Regions from separate parts of the Streptomyces sp. MUSC 14 genome, predicted to be linked through region 2. Evidence: riboswitches for the same ligand, from Rfam matches in the RefSeq annotation. Region 2 holds a riboswitch; each other region holds the start of a gene.
What was found. A riboswitch is a leader RNA that binds a small molecule or an ion and turns the genes downstream of it on or off. The one in region 2 is predicted to bind cobalamin.

Region 1: linked by a shared signal. The riboswitch ahead of BIV25_RS28130 (HoxN/HupN/NixA family nickel/cobalt transporter) and the one ahead of BIV25_RS02770 (CbtB-domain containing protein) in region 2 are both predicted to bind cobalamin.
Region 3: linked by a shared signal. The riboswitch ahead of BIV25_RS05240 (cobalamin biosynthesis protein) and the one ahead of BIV25_RS02770 (CbtB-domain containing protein) in region 2 are both predicted to bind cobalamin.

What each region holds. Positions count from the first base shown of each region.
Region 1 covers NZ_MLYN01000046.1:70,804-77,380, reverse strand. The annotation lists gene BIV25_RS28130 (HoxN/HupN/NixA family nickel/cobalt transporter) at 1-1,015, opposite strand, end outside; cobalamin riboswitch at 1,042-1,231, opposite strand; gene BIV25_RS28125 (helix-turn-helix transcriptional regulator) at 1,312-1,671, shown strand; gene BIV25_RS28120 (PepSY domain-containing protein) at 1,742-3,184, opposite strand; gene BIV25_RS28115 (hypothetical protein) at 3,372-3,581, opposite strand; gene BIV25_RS28110 (hypothetical protein) at 3,928-4,515, shown strand; gene BIV25_RS28105 (YcnI family protein) at 4,556-5,296, shown strand; gene BIV25_RS28100 (hypothetical protein) at 5,487-5,732, shown strand; gene BIV25_RS28095 (cation-translocating P-type ATPase) at 5,732-6,577, shown strand, end outside.
Region 2 covers NZ_MLYN01000007.1:323,843-330,419, forward strand. The annotation lists gene BIV25_RS02765 (CbtA family protein) at 1-750, opposite strand, end outside; gene BIV25_RS02770 (CbtB-domain containing protein) at 782-997, opposite strand; cobalamin riboswitch at 1,043-1,190, opposite strand; gene BIV25_RS02780 (enoyl-CoA hydratase) at 2,158-2,952, opposite strand; partial or broken gene mmsB (3-hydroxyisobutyrate dehydrogenase) at 2,986-3,846, opposite strand; gene BIV25_RS02790 (enoyl-CoA hydratase/isomerase family protein) at 3,843-4,919, opposite strand; gene BIV25_RS02795 (acyl-CoA dehydrogenase family protein) at 4,916-6,064, opposite strand; gene BIV25_RS02800 (CoA-acylating methylmalonate-semialdehyde dehydrogenase) at 6,072-6,577, opposite strand, start outside.
Region 3 covers NZ_MLYN01000009.1:148,329-154,905, forward strand. The annotation lists gene cobN (cobaltochelatase subunit CobN) at 1-1,930, opposite strand, end outside; gene BIV25_RS05235 (cobyric acid synthase) at 1,927-3,435, opposite strand; gene BIV25_RS05240 (cobalamin biosynthesis protein) at 3,432-4,394, opposite strand; cobalamin riboswitch at 4,492-4,634, opposite strand; gene BIV25_RS05245 (hypothetical protein) at 4,767-4,994, opposite strand; gene BIV25_RS05250 (inorganic phosphate transporter) at 5,029-6,300, opposite strand; gene BIV25_RS05255 (lysozyme) at 6,457-6,577, opposite strand, start outside.

The DNA.
Region 1 (6,577 bases), on a different contig from region 2:
CGACGATGACGTAGCCGACGTTGTCGAGGTTCAGTCCGGCGATCCAGCCGGTGATGCCATCGCTCAGCCCGAGCTTGTCGTGCAGGACGCCGACCAGTTCGATGGTGCCGACGAAGAAGGCGACGGCGATGGACAGGCCGGTGATGGTGAGGTTGTAGAACACCTTGCGGACGGGGTTGGAGAAGGCCCACTGGTAGGCGAAGTTCATGAAGGTGCCGTCGAGGGTGTCGAAGAGGCTCATGCCGGCGGCGAAGAGGAGGGGCAGGCAGAGGATCGCGTACCAGGGGAGGCCGGCGGCGGCGCCGTTGCCGGCCAGGGCGAGCAGCAGGACCTCGGTGGTGGTGTCGAAGCCGATGCCGAAGAGGAAGCCGAGCGGGAACATCTGGCCGGGGCGCCGGATGGACTTGGTGAGGCGGCCGAGAATGCGGTTCATGAAACCGCGCGAGTCGAGGTGGGCCTCCAGCTCCGTCTCGTCGTAGTGCCCGGCCCGCATCGCTTTGAAGACGCGGGCGATGCCGACCAGGGCGACGAGGTTGAGGGCGGCGATGAGGTACAGGAAGCCGCCGGAGACCGTGGTGCCCACGGTGCCGAGTACCTGGTGGGTGCGGGAGCCGTCGTTCATCAGGGTGCCCGCGAGCTTCGCGCCGCCCGCGACCAGCGCCGCCATGACGACCACCACGCTGGAGTGGCCGAGCGCGAACCAGAAGCCCACCGACACCGGCCGTTTGCCGTCGGCCATCAGCTTGCGGGTGGTGTTGTCGATGGCGGCGATGTGGTCGGCGTCGAACGCGTGCCGCATGCCGAGGGTGTAGGCCGTGATGCCGAGGCCCACCCCGAACGCCTTGGTGCCGACCTCGTAGTGGCGTGGCACCACGAGCAGGAAGAGGATCCCGAAGGCGACCACGTGCAGGGCGACGATAACGGCCAGGAGGCCGGCGGTTCGGACGGTGTCCTCGCGTCGCCAGCGGAAGGAAGGCGAGGCGGCGGTTTCGGGCACGCCTGGGGACAGGGTCATACGGTCACGCTCCAGCACCTCGTGGATCAGCTTCGTGCTGCCGTGGCCGGTCTCCTGGCTGACGGGTCTGCGCGCCCGCCCCTGCCTTCCCGGCCGCGAGGCAGTGGCAATGCATGGGGCGGGAACTCCCCGATCACAGTGGCGAGGGCCGCTCCGGACTGAGCCCCTGAGGGGCTGTCACCGGTCTTCCCGAACACCACGGCCCGCTCACCCTAGAAGGCCGGAACCCGAGGCTGCAAGACTGCATAGATGAGCAGGTATTGAGGCGGGATTTCGCGGACTGCGATGATGGGTCCATGCATCTCGTCCCCGCGGAACGCGCCGGGCAGCGCACCATCGACGGCCATCGGGTCTGCGACGCCATCGCCGCCGTCGGCGAACCCGAACGCGTACGCGCCTGGGCCGACCGCTTCTCCCTGCTCTCCGATCCCGGACGCCTGGCCCTGCTGCTCGCCCTCCACGAGGCCGGCCCCATCGCCGTCTCCGACCTCGCCGTTGCCACCGGCATGAAGGACACGGCCGTGTCCCAGGCCCTGCGCCTGCTGCGAACCGCAGGCATCGTCCACGGCGAGAAGGACGGCCGAATCGTGCGCTACCGGCTCGTCGAGGGCCCGATGGCCGCGTTGCTCGAACACTGCGTGTCCCAGGAAGCATGACCAGATCCGCGGCCGCACGCGATCGCGGCAAGCGTCGCGCGACGCTCCCGCGCAGGCGCGGCCGACCGGTTCAGGCGTGTGCGTGCCCGGTACGACGGCGTGCGAACCAGCCGAGGACGATGTCCACCGCGAGGAAGCCGCCGAGCGGGATCCCGAGCAGCGGGACGTAGTAGCCGACGACGGCGACCACCGCGACGCAGGGCACCAGCACGTACACCGGCACCTGCCGCCAGGCACTGCGGGGGATCGGGCGGCCGAAGGCGGAGCCGCGGCCGCGCTGCCACCACATGCGGTAGCCCCAGAGGATGAGGAGGATCAACGCCAGGGCGAGGCCTGCCAGCGCGATCTGGTTCACGAGGCCGAACAGTGTGCCCGTGTGGGCGTCGATGCCCCACCGGGTCAGCTTGGCGAGCAGCGGGTAGTCGGAGAAGCGCAGGACGTCGGTGACCTTGCCGGTGGCCGGGTCGACGGCGATCGAGTCCTGCTTCTCCGGCCAGCTGCGCTGGATCTGCCGTACGACGTAGGCGGAGGAGGAGTCCGTGGGCGGCACGATCTCGACCGGGTCGGACAGGCCCTCGGCGCGGGCCGTCTTCAGGACGGCGTCGAGACCCACGTCGGACCGTGCGCCGGAGTGCGAGCCCATGTCCATGCCGTTCATGTCCATGCCCGCCATGGAGCCGTGCCCCTCGTGCCCGGTGCTCACGGTCGCGGTGACGGACGGCGTGGACTGGCCGAGGGCCTGGCGAAGGTCGCCGATGTTCGCTCCGGCGTAGGTGGACCAGGTCAGGCCGGTCGCCGACAGGAAGAACAGGCCGCCGGCCGCCCACACGCCCACGGTGCCGTGCAGGGTCAGGGAGCGCCGCCGTCCCGTGGTGCCGCGCACCGTGCGGCGGGCGCGGCGTCGGCCGAACCACAGCACCAGTCCGCCGCCCGTGATCACCCACAGCCAGCTGGCGGCGAACTCGCTGTACAGGCGGCCGGTGTCGCCCAGGTGCAGGTCGCGGTGGAGCATGTCGATCCAGGTGCGCAGCGGCAGGGCGCCGGTGGAGCCGTACTGCTCCAGGGCGCCGCGCACCTTGCCGGTGTAAGGGTCCACGAACACGGCGAGTGTGTGGTCGGCGGCTACGCCCTTGACGCCGGACAGCAGTACGCGTGTGGTCGCGTCCGGCTGCGGTGACGGCCGCACGGCGGAGATGGTGCCCTCGGGGTGGGCCTTGCGGGCGGCGGCCACCTGCTGGGAGATCGGCAGCTCGTGGCCGCCGACCGGGACGGTCAGTTCGTGGGCGTACACGATCTTCTCGGCCTGGAACGAGCCCGCGTACAGCAGCCCGGTGACCGCCGCGACGAGCAGGAACGGCGCGACGAACACGCCCGCGTAGAAGTGCAGACGCAGCACCAGCGGGCGCAGCGCGCGAAGAGCCGAGGGAGTTGCGGTCGAAGCAGGGTCCAGGGCCGGCTCACCGGCATCGCCGGCCGTGCGGGGTGGAGCGGTGGGGGGCGGTTCGACGGACATGGGGGCTGCTCCTGCGGCGTACGGGTGTCACGTCAGCTGTCGGCTGAGTGGAACGGTGAGTTCCGCGCCGCTGGTGTGATGTGGAACACCCGGTCGGTCGCGAGGGTCGGGCGGCCCGGCGTCGTGCAGCGACTGGAACAGGGAGTCGCCTGTGCGGACCGCCTTCGCGGTGCCCTGCGGCGGTCGGTCAGGCGATGCCGTCCAGCTTGCCCTCCTTGGCGTTGGCGACGATCGATGAGAACTGGTCGGCGCTCATCTGTATCCGCTGGCCGAAGTCGTCGGTCAGCACGATGCGGCGGCCGGTCGGGGCGGCCGGGTCGACGAACAGCTGGGGACAGCCGCAGTCGCACTCGCCGCAGAACGTGGCGACGGGTTCCAGTCCGCTGGTGTCGGTCATGCCGATCCACCTCCGTGTCATGGGGTTTGCGGCACTCCGGTGTCCGGACGGAACGATGGAACGGACGGGCCGGTGGCCGCGGGGGACTGTCCCGGGGATACCCGGCGCGGATGCGGCGGACGCGCGACCCCGTCGTATGCAGGGGGCGCGGAGACGGCGGGTGTGCGCCCGTGCTCCTCGGAGTGCTGCCGGTGCTTCGATTTCGCCAGGGTGGCTGGGAACTGAACGGCATTCGCGTCCGACTCGTAAGGAGGGAGCAGGTCGGCGAGGTGTGAGTCCGTGGGCGGTGATGCGTGTGCCTGGGCCGGGGGAGAGATCCTTTGGACGCGTGGCAGCATCAGGTGCTGTGAGTGTGTCCCTGACGGTGCGGAGCGTGCGCGCGGCGGTGTTCGCCGTGCTGTGCGTGCTGCTCGCTGCCGGAGGGCATGCCATGACCACGGGCATGGCGCCGTCGGTGTGGGTGCAGGCCGCTGGGTTCGTGCCGGTCTTCGCGGCCGGCTGTCTGCTGGGTGGCCGTGAGCGATCGCTGGCCGCCATCGGCACGGGGACCCTGGCCTCCCAGGGCGGGCTGCACCTTGTCTTCCACGCCGCCGAGCCCCGTCACGCCGCGATGGTCATGCACGGCATGCGGATGGTCCAGTCGCCCCATGCACTGACACCGCACGCCACCGCCGCGCATGCCGGGGCGGCTCTGCTGCTGACCTGGTGGCTGCGGCGCGGTGAGGCCGCGTTGTGGTCGCTGCTGCGGTGGGCGGTCGCGTTCGTGCCGGGTCTTGCCGCCTGGTGGCAGCTGGCCGGCGGGGTGCGGAGCGCACCGACCGGGCCAGGGCCGGTGCGTCGGCCCGCCGGTGAGCCGTGGGCGTTGCGGCAGGTACGGCTGAGGTACGCCGTTCACCGACGGGGGCCGCCGAAGGGGATGTCGTACGCGATCTGACCCCCGACATCCCTTCTTCCGTACGGAGATCCCTCACCTCATGTCCAGGACCCGCACCACCCTGCGCCGTGCCGGCGCCGTCACGGCCCTGACCGCCGCCGGACTTCTCGCCGCCGCGGGCGTGGCCTCGGCGCACGTCACCGTCCACCCCGACAGCTACGCCAAGGGCGCCACCGACGGCGTGCTGACCTTCCGCGTCCCCAACGAGGAGGACAACGCCTCCACCACCAAGGTCCAGGTCTTCCTGCCCACCGACCACCCCGTCCTCGGCGTGCTGGTCCACCCCCAGGACGGCTGGACCGCCCAGGTCACCAACACCAAGCTCAAGACGCCCGTCAAGACCGACGACGGCACCATCACCGACGCCGCCTCCGAGATCACCTTCACCGGCGGCAAGATCGCGCCGGGCCAGTACGAGGACTTCAACGTCGCCTTCGGCCAACTGCCCGACGACACCGGCCAGCTGGCCTTCAAGACACTCCAGACGTACTCCGACGGCAAGATCGTCCGCTGGATCGAGGAGGCCCAGGGCGGCCAGGAGCCGGAGAACCCGGCACCCGTGCTCAAGCTCACCGCCAAGGGCACCGAGGACGGTGGCGGCACCTCGACCGCCTCGCCGGCGAGTTCGAAGGGCTCGGACAACACCAAGTCGACCGCGTCGGCCAGTGACTCGACCGCCCGCGGTCTCGGCATCGCCGGGCTGGTCGTCGGGGTGCTGGGCCTCGCGGCGGCGGGCTTTGCCGTCGTGCGCGGCCGTTCCGCCGGTTCCCGGGCGGAATAGCACACTTGCCCTGCCGACGGTAGCCGTCGGCAGGGCAGCGTTCCGTCGCCGTGGCCTTCGGGCACAGTTGTCCCTTACGTGACGCGGACCACAACGTCGCTCCGGAACTCGACCCTCGGCGGCCCCGACTCCTGATGCAGTACGGCGCGATCCGACCGACGCCGTACGACGTGATCTGGAGACGCGGTTGATGGACGAGTCCCGGCAAATCTCCTCCGGCGCGGGTGCGGTGTTGCGGAAGCTCGTGCCTCCGCCCGCCCTGTGCGGATTCCTTCTCCTGCTGGCGCTGGTGTTCGCGGTGTCGTACGCCGTCGGCGCCGCCGCCGGGCCCGTCGCGCCCGGTATGCACGGTACCGGCACGAGCCGGGGGGACGGCGAGCCCGGCGGGGGCGGCGGCACGGACGGCATGGGGGACATGCACGGGGGTGGCCACTGATGGGCGGGGAACCGGTGGCCGTCGACCGGGTGACGACCGACCTGACCGTCGGCGGCATGACCTGCGCGGCCTGTGTGAGGCGTGTCGAGAAGAAGCTCGGCAAGCTGGACGGGGTCACGGCGACCGTCAATCTGGCCACCGGGCGGGCGCGGGTGAGCCACCCGCCGCGGATCAGCCCCGAGGAACTCGTCGCCGCTGTCGAGAAGGCCGGCTACACGGCTGCCCTGCCCGAACCGCCCGAGCAGCCCGAGACCCGCGAGGGCAAGGACGCGGGTGGGTCCGGGGAAGCTCGCCAGGAGCGGGACCGGCTGCTGATCACCGCGCTGCTCGCGGTGCCCGTGCTCGTGCTGTCGATGGTGCCCGCGCTGCAGTTCCGTAACTGGCAGTGGCTGTGCTTCGCGCTGGCCGCGCCGGTCGCGGTGTGGGGTGCGTCGCCCTTCCATGTGCGTGCGGCGCGTGGGCTCCGGCATGCGGCGGCGACCATGGACACCCTGGTGTCGCTGGGTGTGGTGGCGTCCTTCTCCTGGTCCACCTACGCGCTCTTCCTCGGCGGCGCAGGGGAGCCCGGCATGCGGATGCCTTTCACTCTGGTGCCCTCGGCTTCGGACGGCGCGGCGCACCTCTATCTCGAAGCGGCCGTCGGTGTGCCGCTGTTCGTCCTGGCGGGGCGGTTCCTGGAGGCGCGGGCCAGGCGCGGGACCGGGGCCGCGCTCAGCTCACTGGCCCAACTGGCCGCCAAAGAGGTGACGATCCGCGAAGGCGACGACGAACGGCTCGTTCCCATCGAGCGGTTGAGGCCGGGGCAGGTCTTCGTCGTACGGCCGGGGCAGCGCGTGGCCACCGAC
Region 2 (6,577 bases):
CTGGGCGGCGACGGAGTAGAAGCGGAAGGAGAACAGCACGTCCGCCGGGAAGCCCGGGAAGACGATCGTCCCCTTGGAGTTCTTCAGAGGCAGGGGCGTCTCGGTGGCGTGGTGCCCGTACTCCTGCACGTTGGCGGACAGCTCGCCCAGTTGCGGCAGTAGAGCCATCACGATGCCGATCGCCACGACGTAGCCACCGGCGGCAAGGAGCGTAGCGTTCCAGTTGCCGAAGCGCGCCTGGAGGCGCTTGCCCAGCCAGACGGCACCGACCAGGAAGAGTACCGAGCAGAGGACCATGGCCAGGTAGAGGTTGCCGCGGTCCTTGATCGTGTCCGGGTGGCCGATCGACGGCGGGTTGGCCGGGTACTTCAGGAACGGCACCAAGTACATGCCGAGGAAGCCGCCCAGAGCCACCAGCATCGCGAGGTTCCGGGGACGCAGCTTGCCGACCCGGCCGAGGCACACGGCGTAGGCGACGGCGAACAGGGCACCCATGGCGATGCCGAAGAAGACCATGCCCACGCCGATGCCGACGTTGGCCTGGATCGTCCGGCTGAAGATGTCCGGTCCCGCTGCCTCCGGCGTCAGTCCGGCGGCCTTGTCGAGGGCCGACTGTGCGGCGTCGCGCCCGCTCTCATAGTCGATGGCCTTGGCGATCTGGGGCTCGGCGAAAATCCGCGCGAAGACGAAGGCGAGCAGCCCGGCGACTGCGCCGGCGATGACGCCGCGCAGGATGAGTCTCTTTTCCATGTTCAGATGTCCGTGTCCGTGCCTGCTCCCGTCAGTGGCAGGGGAAGCCGAGGAAGTGGCGGGCGTCGTGCACGAACTCGTGGACGTGCATGTCCTTGCCGAAGACGGAGTAGGCGCCCTGGTCGACGCCGATGAAGTAGTAGATGGCCAGCGCGATCAGCGCGGTGCCGACCAGCCAGAACACAGCCTTCGTGGCCGGCAGGACGACCGGGGTGGGAAGCGCGGCGGGCGCGGACATGCTGCTCATGGGTGTGAGCCCTCCTTCAGGGGATCGTGCGTCCCTCAGTTCGATGGAGCGTCGCGACGGCCCAGGGTCTGACTTCAGATCCACCCGGGGGAGGATCTGTTCACAGTGGCGCGACCGTGCTGGAGTTTCACCAGCTTCCTTAGGCCATCATTACAACCGGAGCGTACGGACACTTGAGATGGTCCGTCAATCAGACAAGCGGCCGAGACCGTGTGGCTCTGGGCACCCTCCGCCCTGCGTAACCTCAGTCCCCCGTTTTGGGCAGGTCGAACCGCAACATCCGGCCCGCGACCTGTTGCCGGCACCGGCCATCCTGGGGTCCGCCGGGAGCGCCCAATCGGGTACGGCGCTCCATGATTTCCGTCGACCGCCGGGCAGCTCTATGAAGTAGATTGGTACTCTTATGTGCCGAGTTGGCGGAGTGACCGCTGAATCCGCTCTCCTGCGGCAGTCGTGCCCAGGCGCTCAGTTCCAGCCGCAACGTGAGTCCTTCAGGACAACACAGCCCCTCGCGGAATCATCGGGCCCCTTGTCACGTTCTCCGGAACACCGACGCGAATCGAATCACAGGCATGGCCCGCGAATCTGGCCGGCGAAACGCGAACCCTTAGGCGAGGAGCGGAGGAATCCAGTGGCCAGACGTCTCACACCGCGCCATATCACTCTCGGGGGCCGCGAGGCAGTCGCCCTCACTTTGGAGGAGTACGAACGGCTCGTCGCCAGCCGACGGCAGGTCGGCGGACAGAGCGCACGCGTCCGTGTGCTGGCCCAGGAGGCGAAACGAACCGAGCGGCTTCTCCAGGATCTGGAAACCCTGCTCGCAGCACCCGGAGACCGGTGCTGCGAGCAGCAACACACTGAGGCTACGGCCTGTTCGGCGCCCTGCCCCCGCGGTTCAGACACCGAGAGGGAGACCGGTACGGACTGCCTGCGCTGCGCGTTGGTGGCGCTATTGCGTCGCCACCGGAACCCGGAGTACTGAGCAATCACACGCTCGGCTTCCCGGCAAAAGAAGAGCTCAGCAGCTCCGGCAGAGCAACGGCGTCCATCGCGCACGTCGCATTCCCGCCCCTGCCCATTCACCGCGTGAGCGAGAGCTGTGCCGCCCGGCGGCGCCTTCCTCCGACGTCGCCGGGCGCACACGGTTCGCCGCCCTTTTGTCAGCGGTGCCGGAATTCCGGCGGTCGCTTGTCGATGAAGGCGCCCATGCCCTCCTTCTGGTCGGCCGTCGCGAACACCGCGTGGAAAAGGCGCCGTTCGAAGCGGACGCCTTCCGTGAGGGTGGTCTCGAAGGCCCGGCCGACCGCTTCCTTCGCCATCATCGCCACCGGCAGCGACATGTCCGCGACCGTCTCGGCGACGGCCAGGGCCTCGCCGAGCAGGTCGTCGGCGGGGACCACCCGGGACACCAGCCCGGCTCGCTCGGCCTCGGTCGCTTCCATGGTGCGTCCGGTCAGGCACAGTTCCATGGCCTTCGCCTTGCCGACCGCGCGAGTCAGGCGCTGCGAGCCGCCGATGCCCGGGATCACCCCGAGCTTGATCTCGGGCTGGCCGAAGACAGCCGTGTCAGCGGCGAGCAGGATGTCGCAGAGCATGGCCAGCTCACAGCCTCCACCGAGGGCGTACCCGGCGACAGCGGCCACCGTCGGCGTGCGCAGCTGTCCGAGCCGGTCCCAAGCGGCGAACCAGTCGGCGAGGTACATGTCCATGTAGTCCTGCGGCTGCATCTCCTTGATGTCGGCACCGGCCGCGAACGCCTTCGCGGACCCGGTGATCACGATGCAGCCGCAGTCAGGGTCCCGGTCGAGGGCCTCGGTGGCGGCCACGACCTCGTTCATGATCTGGAGATTCAACGCGTTGAGGGCCTTGGGACGGTTGAGGGTGAGCAGGGCGGTACGGCCCTTGCGCTCGACGAGGATCGTCTCGTACGCGATGTCCGGTTCCGTGGTGGTCACTGCCTGCTCTCCGCTCCGGTCCCTGATGGTGCGGACGATGCCGGAGAAGTCCTCCGTGGCACCGGCCTGCTCCGCGTACTCCACGTACAACTCGGCCGCCCGCACGCCCAGTTCTGCGTGCACACCCCCAGCCCGGACCGCGTTGGCAGCCAGTCCCAGGTCCTTCGCCATGAGAGAGGCTGCGAATCCCGGCCGGTAGTCCTTGTTGGCCGGGCTGGTCGGAACAGGCCCGGGGACGGGGCAGTTCACGCTGAGCGCCCAGCACTGCCCGGACGCTGTGGAGGCCACGTCGTAGAGCGCCTGGTGGGACAGCCCGAGGCTCTCGCCCAGGACGAACGCCTCACTCACGGCGATCATGGAAACGCCCAGGATCATGTTGTTGCAGATCTTGGCTGCCTGCCCCGCGCCCGCACCGCCGCAGTGGACGGCCTTCTTGCCCATGGCCTCCAGCAGGGGCCGCGCCTGCGTGAACTCCTCCTCTCCCCCGCCCGCCATGAAGGTCAGCGTGGCGGCCTCGGCGCCGACCACTCCGCCCGAGACGGGCGCGTCCAGCGCTCGCATTCCTGCGACGACAGCGCGTTCGTGGGCGGTGCGGGCGTCGGCGACGTCGATGGTGGAACAGTCGACGAAGAGCGTGCCGGGGCGGGCCGAGGAGAGGACGGTCTCGTACAGGTCCAGGACGTGGCGGCCGGCAGGGAGCATGGTGATGACCACCTCGGCGTCCGTCACCGCGTCGGCCGCTGATCCGGCTGCCTCGACACCGGCCCGTGCGGCGCCGTCCAGAGCGTCGGGCACCAGGTCGTGGCCGCGGACCCTGTGGCCCGCCTTGACCAGGTTGGCGGCCATAGGCGCGCCCATGTGCCCGAGTCCGATGAACGCGACGGTCTGGCTCACCAGGCCACCTCCGAGCCGGTTCCGGGCCCGGCGAGCCCGAGTTCACGCTCGCCGAGCGGGGCGAAGAAGCGGTCCACGCCGGTGTCGGTGACCTCGACCAGGGTCGCCGGGGACCAGTGCGGGTCTCGGTCCTTGTCGATGACCTGGGCGCGGATGCCCTCCACCAGGTCCGGGTGGAGCAGAGCGGCGCAGGAGACGCGGTACTCCTGGTCGAGGACCGCCTCCAGCGGGCCCAGGCGCCGGGCGCGGCGCAAGGCGGCCAGGGTGACCTTCAGAGCGGTCGGCGACTTGGTCAGCAGGGTCTGCGCCGCGTCCTTGGTCGCGGGAGTCCCATGGTCCAGCAGCCGGTTCACGATGTCCTCGACGGTGTCCGCCGAGTAGCAGCCGTCGATCCACTCTCGTCGTTCCGTCAACTCGCCCTGCGGGGAGGGCTGTACGTGACGCCGTAGCGCGTCCCGTACGGGTTTCTCGGCAAGGTCGTCCAGGAAGGCGCCCAGTCCGGTGCACGGCAGGTAATGGTCGGCGAGGCCGCACAGCAGGGCGTCGCCGGCGCCGATCTGTGCGCCGGTCAGGGCGAGGTGGGTGCCCAGTTCGCCCGGGGCGAGGGCGAGCAGGTAAGTGCCGCCGACGTCGGGGACGAAGCCGATGCCGGTCTCGGGCATGGCGATGCGCGACCGTTCGGTGACGATGCGGACGCTGCCGTGCGCGGATATGCCGACGCCGCCGCCCATGACGATGCCGTCCATGACGGCCACATAGGGCTTGGGGTAGCGGGCGATGCGGGCGTTGAGGCGGTACTCGTCGCGCCAGAACGCGGCGGAGGCGCTGCCGTCGCCGTCGCGGGCGTCGTCGTGGATGCTGCGGATGTCGCCGCCCGCACACAGGCCGCGCTCCCCGGCGCCGGTGACGACGACGGTCTGAACAGCCGGGTCGTGCTCCCACGCGGTCAGGGCCTCGTCGATGCGCCGGACCATCTCGTGGCTGAGTGCGTTGACGGCCCCCGGCCGGTTGAGCGTGATGTGGGCGGCCCGGCCTGCGGTGCGGAAGAGGACGGGTTCGTCGGTGGCGGTCATCCGAACGCCTCCGTCAGGCCGCGGGCCACGATGACACGCATGATCTCGTTGGTTCCTTCCAGGATCTGATGGACGCGCAGGTCGCGGACGATCTTCTCGATGCCGTACTCGCTGAGGTAGCCGTAGCCGCCGTACAGCTGGAGCGCCCGGTCGGCCACCGAGTACCCGGTGTCGGTGGCGAACCGCTTCGCCATCGCGCACAGGTACGGGGCCTGCGGGTCGCCCGCATCGAGTGCGCGGGCGGCCTGCTGGACCAGGGCTCGGGCGGCGGCGAGTTCCGTCGCCATGTCGGCGAGGCGGAAGCGCAGCGCCTGCGCGTCGAGCAGACGTGTGCCGAATGCCTCCCGGTCGGCAAGGTGGGCAAGACTTCGGTCGAGGGCACTGCGGGCGCCGCCTAGCGAGCAGGCGGCGATGCCGAGACGGCCGCCGTTCAGGCCGTTCATCGCGATCCGGAAGCCCTCGCCCTCGCGTCCGAGGAGCCGGTCGGCGGGCAGCCGTACGCCGTCCAGGACGACCTGGCGGGTCGGCTGGGCGTTCCAGCCCATCTTCCGTTCGTTCGGCCCGAAGGAGATGCCCGGGTCGTCCTTGTCGACCACGAACGCCGAGACACCGTCCGCGCCGTCGCCGCCGGTCCGGGCCATGACCACGTACAGCTGGGAGGCACCTGCCCCGGAGATGAACTGCTTCACACCGGTCAGTACGTAGTCGTCGCCGTCTCGGACGGCCCGGGTGGTCAGGGCCGCCGCGTCGGAGCCGGCACCCGGTTCTGTCAGGCAGTAGCTGGCCAGGTCCTCCATCGCGCACAGCCGGGGCAGCCACCGGTCGCGCTGGGCGCCGTCGCCGTAACGGTCGATCATCCAGGCGACCATGTTGTGGATGGAGAGGTAGCCGGCGATGGACGGGCAGCCCGAGGCCAGTGTCTCGAAGACGAGGATGCCGTCGGCACGGCTGAGGCCGGAGCCGCCGGACTCCTCCCGGACGTAGACGCCGCCGAGTCCGAGCCCGGCGGCCTTGCGCAGGACATCGACGGGGAAGTGCTTGTCGCGGTCCCAGTCCAGGGCGTGCGGGGCCAGGTGGTCCTGAGCAAAGTCGAGGGTGGTCTCGACGAGAGCCTGCTGGTCCTCGGTGAGCAGGGTGATGGTCATCGTCCGCTCACCCCATCGTCGGGATCGTGAAGCTCGCGCCCTCGCGCAGACCGGCGGGCCAGCGCGAAGTGACCGTCTTGGTACGGGTGTAGAAGCGGATCGCGTCCGGCCCGTGCTGGTTCAGGTCGCCGAAGCCGGAGCGCTTCCAGCCGCCGAAGGTGTGGTAGGCGACCGGCACCGGAATGGGCACGTTGACGCCGACCATGCCGGTGTCGACCCGTCGGGTGAAGTCGCGGGCCGTGTCGCCGTCACGGGTGAAGATCGCGACACCGTTGCCGAAAGCGTGCTCACTCGGCAGGCGCAGGGCCTCCTCGTAGTCGGCGGCGCGCACGACCGACAGCACGGGCCCGAAGATCTCCTCCTGGTAGATACGCATGGCGGGGGTGACCCGGTCGAAGAGCGAGGCCCCGGCGAAGAAGCCGTTCTCGTGGCCGGGGAGCACGAAGTCCCGTCCGTCCACGACCAGTTCGGCACCCTCCTCGACACCGAGGTCGACGTACGAACGCACCCGGT
Region 3 (6,577 bases), on a different contig from region 2:
GATAGCCGTCGATGTGCATGACGAACTCGTCGAAGGCGTCGTCGTCCGGCTGCTCGTCCACATGCAGGTCGTGGTGCAGCTCGGCCGCCTTGACCAGCGTCCAGATCTGCGCCCGCACGGCCGGGGCCTTGGTCGGGTCCAGGTCGGAGACGAGCGCGTACTCGTCGAGCAGCTGCTCCAGCTTGGCCAGGTCGCCGTAGGTGTCGGCGCGGGCCATCGGCGGCACCAGGTGGTCGACCACCGTGGCGTGCCCGCGCCGCTTGGCCTGGGTGCCCTCACCGGGGTCGTTGACGATGAACGGGTAGACGAGGGGGAGGTTCCCGAGGACGGCGTCCGGGGCACAGCCGCCGGAGAGCCCGAGCCCCTTGCCCGGCAGCCACTCCATCGTGCCGTGCTTGCCCATGTGCACGATCGCGTCCGCGCCGAAGCCCCCCTCCGACGGCGCGGCCTCCAGCCACCGGTACGCCGCCATGTAGTGGTGCGAGGGCGGCATGTCGGGGTCGTGGTAGATCGCGATCGGGTTCTCCCCGAAGCCGCGCGGCGGCTGGATCATGACGACGACGTTCCCGAACCGGAGGGACGCCAGCACGATGTCCTCGCCGTCGACGTACAGGCTGCCCGGCGGCTCGCCCCACGCCTCGGTCACGGCCCCCTTGAGGCCGGGGTCGAGCTTCTCGAACCACGCCCGGTAGTGCGCCAGCGGCACCCGCGCGGGCGCGGCGGCCAGCTGCTCCTCGGTCAGCCACTCCACGTCGTGACCGCCGGCCTCGATGAGCCGGTGGATCAACTCGTCGCCCTCGGAGGGGTATTCGGTGAGCCCGTACCCGGCGTCCCGGAACGCGTCCAGCACCCGCACCGCCGACGCGGGCGTGTCCAGACCGACCGCGTTGCCGACCCGCGAGTGCTTGGTCGGGTACGCCGTGAAGACCAGCGCGATCTTCTTCTCGGCGTTCGGCTTGTGCTTCAACCGGGCGTGCCGCAGGGCGATTCCGGCCACGCGCGCGGCCCGCTCGGGGTCGGCGACGTACACCGGGACCTCGTCCGGACCCTGCTCCTTGAAGGAGAAGGGCACGGTGATCAGCCGGCCGTCGAACTCCGGGATGGCGACCTGCATCGCCGCGTCCATGGGGGACAGGGCGGCGTCCGACTCGTCCCAGGCCTTCTTCGACGAGGTGAGGCAGAGCCCTTGCAGCACCGGGATGTCCAGGTCGGCGAGGGCGCCGATGTCCCAGGACTCCTCGTCGCCGCCCGCCGAGGCCTGCGACGCGTGCGTGCCGCCCGCCGCGAGTACGGTCGCGACCAGCGCGTCGGCCCTGCCCAGCAGCTCGTACAGCCCGGCGTCCGCGCCGCGCAGCGAACCGCAGTACACGGGGAGGGCGTTCGCGCCCTCCGCCTCGATCGCCTCGCACAGGGTGTCCACGAAGGCGGTGTTGCCGCTCAGCTCGTGCGCCCGGTAGAAGAGCACGCCCACGGTCGGGCGGCCGTCCCGTGCCGCGTACGAGCCGTGGGCGCCGTACTCCGGCATCTTCCGCGGCTCCTCGAAGCCCTCGCCGGTCAGCAGCACGGTGTCCGACAGGAACCGGGACAGCTCCAGCAGGTTCGCCGGGCCGCCCTCGACCAGGTACTTCAGCGCCTCCGCGACCACACCGGCCGGCACCGAGGACTCGGCCATCAGCTCCGCGTCCGGTACGCTCTCGCCGCCCAGCAGCACCGTCGGGATCCCGGCCGCCTTCAGCGCGGCGAGCCCGTCCTCCCAGGCCCGCTTGCCGCCGAGCAGCCGTACGACGGCGAGGTCCGCGCCGTCCAGCAGTCGCGGCAGCTCCTGCCGGACGTCCACCCGGGTCGGGTTGCCGATGCGGAAGTCCGCGCCGGAGGCCCGGGCCGCCAGCAGGTCCGTGTCGGCGGTGGACAACAACAACACTGTGCTCATGCGGGCGCTCCCGGTGGAATGAAAGGCAGTCCTTGCGGCGCGCCCGACTCGATGAGCCGCCACAGCGCGTCCGTGTCCGCGTGCTGTTCGATCAGGTCGCCGAGCCGGTCGAGCTGCTCCTCGCGCAGCGCGGCGAAGGAGGTGTCCGGCGCGGGCACGAAGCGGCGGCCCGCGGCGGCGGCCACCTCGCGCAGGAAGGCCCGCCGGAAGCCGTCCGACTCCAGCGAGCCGTGCCAGTGGGTGCCCCAGGTCTGCCCGGCCCGGCAGCCGTCCAGGAAGGCTTCCCCGCCGGTCACTTCGGCGACCCCGTGATGGATCTCGTACCCCTCGACCCGCTCGCCGAGTGCCTCCCCCTCCGGCCGGGCAAGGGTCTTCTCGGGGGCGAACCGCACCCTTAGGGGCAGCACCCCGAGGCCCTCGACCCGCCCCCGGCGGCTCTCGACCTCGTCCTCGATGTGCTCACCGAGGATCTGGAAGCCGCCGCAGATGCCGAGGACGGGCCGGTGTTCGGCGGCCCTGCGGCGCAGCGCGTCCGCGAGCCCCCGCTCGTGCAGCCACTCCAGGGCCCGGACCGTCCCGCGGGTGCCGGGGACGACGACGAGGTCGGCGTCGGCCAGCTCCTCCGGGCGGTCCACGAACCGCACCACGACGCCCGGTTCGGCGGTGAGCGCGTCCACGTCCGTGAAGTTGGACATCAGGGGAACGGCACAGACGGCGACCCGCAGTACGTCTTCCCCCAGGGGCTCGATGACGTTCGACTCCCGTACCGCACCCCGCAGCGAGACGCGGAGCCCGTCCTCCTCGTCGATGCCGAGGCCGTGTTGGAAGGGGAGCACGCCGTACGTCCGCCGGCCGGTCAGGCCGTGCAGCATGTCGAGCCCGGGCTCCAGAAGGCTCACGTCCCCCCGGAACTTGTTCACCAGGAACCCGGCGACCAGCTCCTGGTCCTCCGGCGAGAGCAGGGCGACGGTGCCGAAGAAGGAGGCGAAGACGCCCCCGCGGTCGATGTCGCCGACCACGAGCACGGGCAGGCGCGCGTTCCGCGCGATCCCCATGTTCACGATGTCGGTCCGGCGCAGATTGATCTCGGCCGGGCTGCCCGCCCCCTCACAGATCACCGCGTCATACGTGCCCCGCAACTCGGCCAGGCAGTCCAGCACCGTGCCGAGCAGCTTCTGCTGCCGCCCGCCGTGATAGCCGCGGGCGCTCAGCTCACCCACCGGCCTGCCCAGCAGCACGACCTGGCTGCTCTGTTCGCCGCCCGGTTTGAGCAGCACCGGGTTCATCAGCGCGGTCGGCTCGACCCGGCACGCCTGGGCCTGCATGGCCTGCGCCCGGCCGATCTCCGCGCCCTCGCGGGTCACGAAGGAGTTGAGCGACATGTTCTGCGCCTTGAACGGCGCGACCTTCACGCCCTGGCGCACCAGCCACCGGCAGATCCCGGCCGTCACGACGCTCTTGCCGGCGTCGGAGGTGGTGCCGGCGACGAGGAGTCCCCCGTTCACTTCCCACGTCCCTTCGGGCTCTTGACGCTGCTGACGACGAGCCGCGCGGCGACCGTGGTGCCGAGCGCGAGCAGGCCGACGCGGCGGGAGAGCCGCGCCGCCCGGTCGATGTCGGCGACCCGGACGGCCCGCCCGGTGTCCCCGCCCAGCACGGGCCGGTGCTCGACCCGTCCGCCGTAGGAGAGCGTCCCGCCCAGGCGGACGCCGAGCGCACCCGCGAACGAGGCCTCCACGGGCCCGGCGTTGGGGCTCGGGTGCTTGCGGGCGTCGGCCCGCCAGGCGCGCAGGGCGCCGCGCGGGTCGGGTCCGGCGACGGCGGCGAGTACGGCGGTCAGCCGGGCCCCCGGCCAGCCGGCCACGTCGTCGAGTCGGGCGGAGGCCCAGCCGTAGCGGCGGTGGCGCGGGGACGTGTGACCCACCATCGCGTCCAGGGTGTTGACGGCCCGGAAGCCGAGCAGTCCGGGCACCCCGGCCACGGCGCCCCACACCAGGGCGCCCACGACGGCGTCGGAGGTGTTCTCGGCGACGGACTCGACCACGGCCCGGGCGATCCCGTCGGCGTCCAGCGACTGGGGGTCCCGGCCGCACAGGTGGGGCAACCGGGCGCGGGCCGCCTCGATGTCACCGGCCTCCAGCGCCCGTCCGATGGTGCGGGCCTCGCGGCCCAGCGACGTACCGCCGACGACCGACCAGACGGCGGCGGCGGTCAGGGCGGCGGAGGCGGCGGGGGAGGGGCGTACGGCGCGTGCGGCGGCCGCGCCGAGTGCGACGGCGCCGCCCGCACACACGACGGTGTGCAGCGTGCCCCAGCCGCGGTGGTCGCGCCACAACACGCCTTCCACGGCAGCGGCCGCCCGCCCGAACGCGGCGACCGGATGCCCACGGCGCGGGTCGCCGAGGAGCAGGTCACCGAGAAGGCCGGCGGCGGCGCCGTACGCGTAGGAGCGATCGGCACCCATGGGCTCAGCCGGCCGTGGGTGCGGGAGCGGGCCTGGTACGGGTCCTTCGGCAGCCGGGCATGGCGATCGGTGTCCTCACTCAGGGTGTCCGCGCCCTGGTTCGACGAGATTCGGCGGTGAGAGTTCCTGGCTCCCGGGGGTTCTTCCCCGGTGACAGTGGCGGGACCGCGCCGGATTCGCACCGGCTTCCTCTCCTGCCGCCGTACATGGCCCGGGCAGTCCACCACGGGCCCGGAACGGCCGTCAACTTGCCGTTGACCTGCACGGGGAGAGTGTGCCGATCCCCACATCGCGGGGCACGTGGGGCCGCCCGGCATGGCAAAGGCTCCCCTGCGTCATGGACGCAGGGGAGCCTTTGCCGGTGCCGTTCTGTCAGCTCTTGGAGACGATCAGGAAGATGCCGTACGCCACCGCCGCCGCGCAGGCCGCGAAGCAGACGTAGGCGCCGGTGACGGCGAGGGCGGCGGAGTCGCCCTGGGCCGCGGCCTGTTCGCGCCGGGTCAGGCCCCTGATGCCGAGGGTGAACAGGACCACGAGGCCCACCGTGAACACGAGGCTGACGCCGAAGACGGAGCCGATGGCCGACCAGTCGATCTTCATGGGGATGCTTCCTTGGTAACCGAGGGGGCCGGGGTCAGACGGTGGTGGCCGGGGGAGCGACCGAGGCGACGGGGGCCGTGGGCTCCGTGCCGGCCGGGGCGGGGATCGTGGCGGTCAGATCCTCGCCGATCGTCCCCGAGGGGGGCGGGGCCACCGCGGCGATGGCGGTGGTCACCACACCGGCGGGCACCTCGGTCTCCTCGACGACGTTGGTGTGGTCGACGACCTCGCGGCGGGACATCTTCCAGATCGCGGCGCTCGACGTGACCAGGAAGACGGCGACCACGGCGGTGCCCCAGTCGCCGAGGTCCGTGACGGACTCGGCGCCCGCGCCGACCAGCGCGGCGGCCGGGAGCGTGAGGATCCAGGCGACCAGCATGCGGGTCGCGGTGGACCAGCGGACCACCCCGCCCTTGCGGCCGACGCCGGTGCCCATCACCGCACCGGAGACGACGTGCGTGGTGGAGAGGGAGAAGCCCAGGTGGGAGGAGGCCAGGATGGCGGTCGCGGCGCTGGTCTGGGCGGCGAAGCCCTGGCGCGGCTCCAGGTCGGTCAGGCCCGTGCCCATGGTGCGGATGATGCGCCAGCCGCCGATGTAGGTGCCGAGCGCGATGGCCAGGCCGGCGGAGAGGATCACCCAGGTGGGAGGGTTCGAGCCGGGGGCGATGGCGCCGCCCGCGATCAGTGCGAGGGTGATGATGCCCATCGTCTTCTGGGCGTCGTTGGTGCCGTGGGCCAGGGAGACCAGACCGGCGGAGGCGATCTGGCCGACGCGGTAGCCCTTGCGGGAGGCCTCGCTCTCGGCCTTGCCCTCGGTCCTGCTGTCGACGCCGTACGACAGCCGGGTGGAGATCATGGCCGCGATGCCCGCGACGATCGGCGCGGCGACCGCCGGGAGCAGCACCTTGGTCACCAGCACGTCGCCGTGCACGGCACCGAAGCCGGCCGAGGCGATCGTGGCGCCGATCAGACCGCCCATCAGAGCGTGCGAGGAACTGGACGGGAGGCCCACCAGCCAGGTCACCAGGTTCCAGAGGATCGCGCCGACCAGGGCGGCGAAGATGACCTCGGGCCGGATGCCCTTCTCGTCGACGAGTCCCTTGGAGATCGTGTTCGCGACCTCCACGGACAGAAAAGCGCCGACCAGGTTCAGGCCGGCGGACATGGCAACTGCGATCTTGGGCTTCAGGGCGCCTGTCGAGATGGTGGTGGCCATCGCGTTGGCGGTGTCGTGGAAACCGTTCGTGAAATCAAACGCGAGTGCGGTTACCACCACAATCGCGAGGATCAGCGAGAAGCTTTCCATTTACCCAGGCAATCGTTCGAGGTCATTGGCTGGACGAACGTAGGCAACCTGGATGAACGGAAGGTGAACTGGGGCGGGCTTGGTGGTGTCCGGGGCGGGCGGATGGGATTCCGTTTGTCTCCGGGCGCCGCCCGCGCCCCGGGCGCCCCATGGCTGTCAGCCGTGCGCGAAGGTCCGCAGCCGGCCGGTCGAACCGTTGAAGAGATCCTGGTCACCCGGCAGAGCGCCGTCGGTGGCGTGCTGCCAGAACGTCCAGTACTGCCAGCCGCCCGGCAGC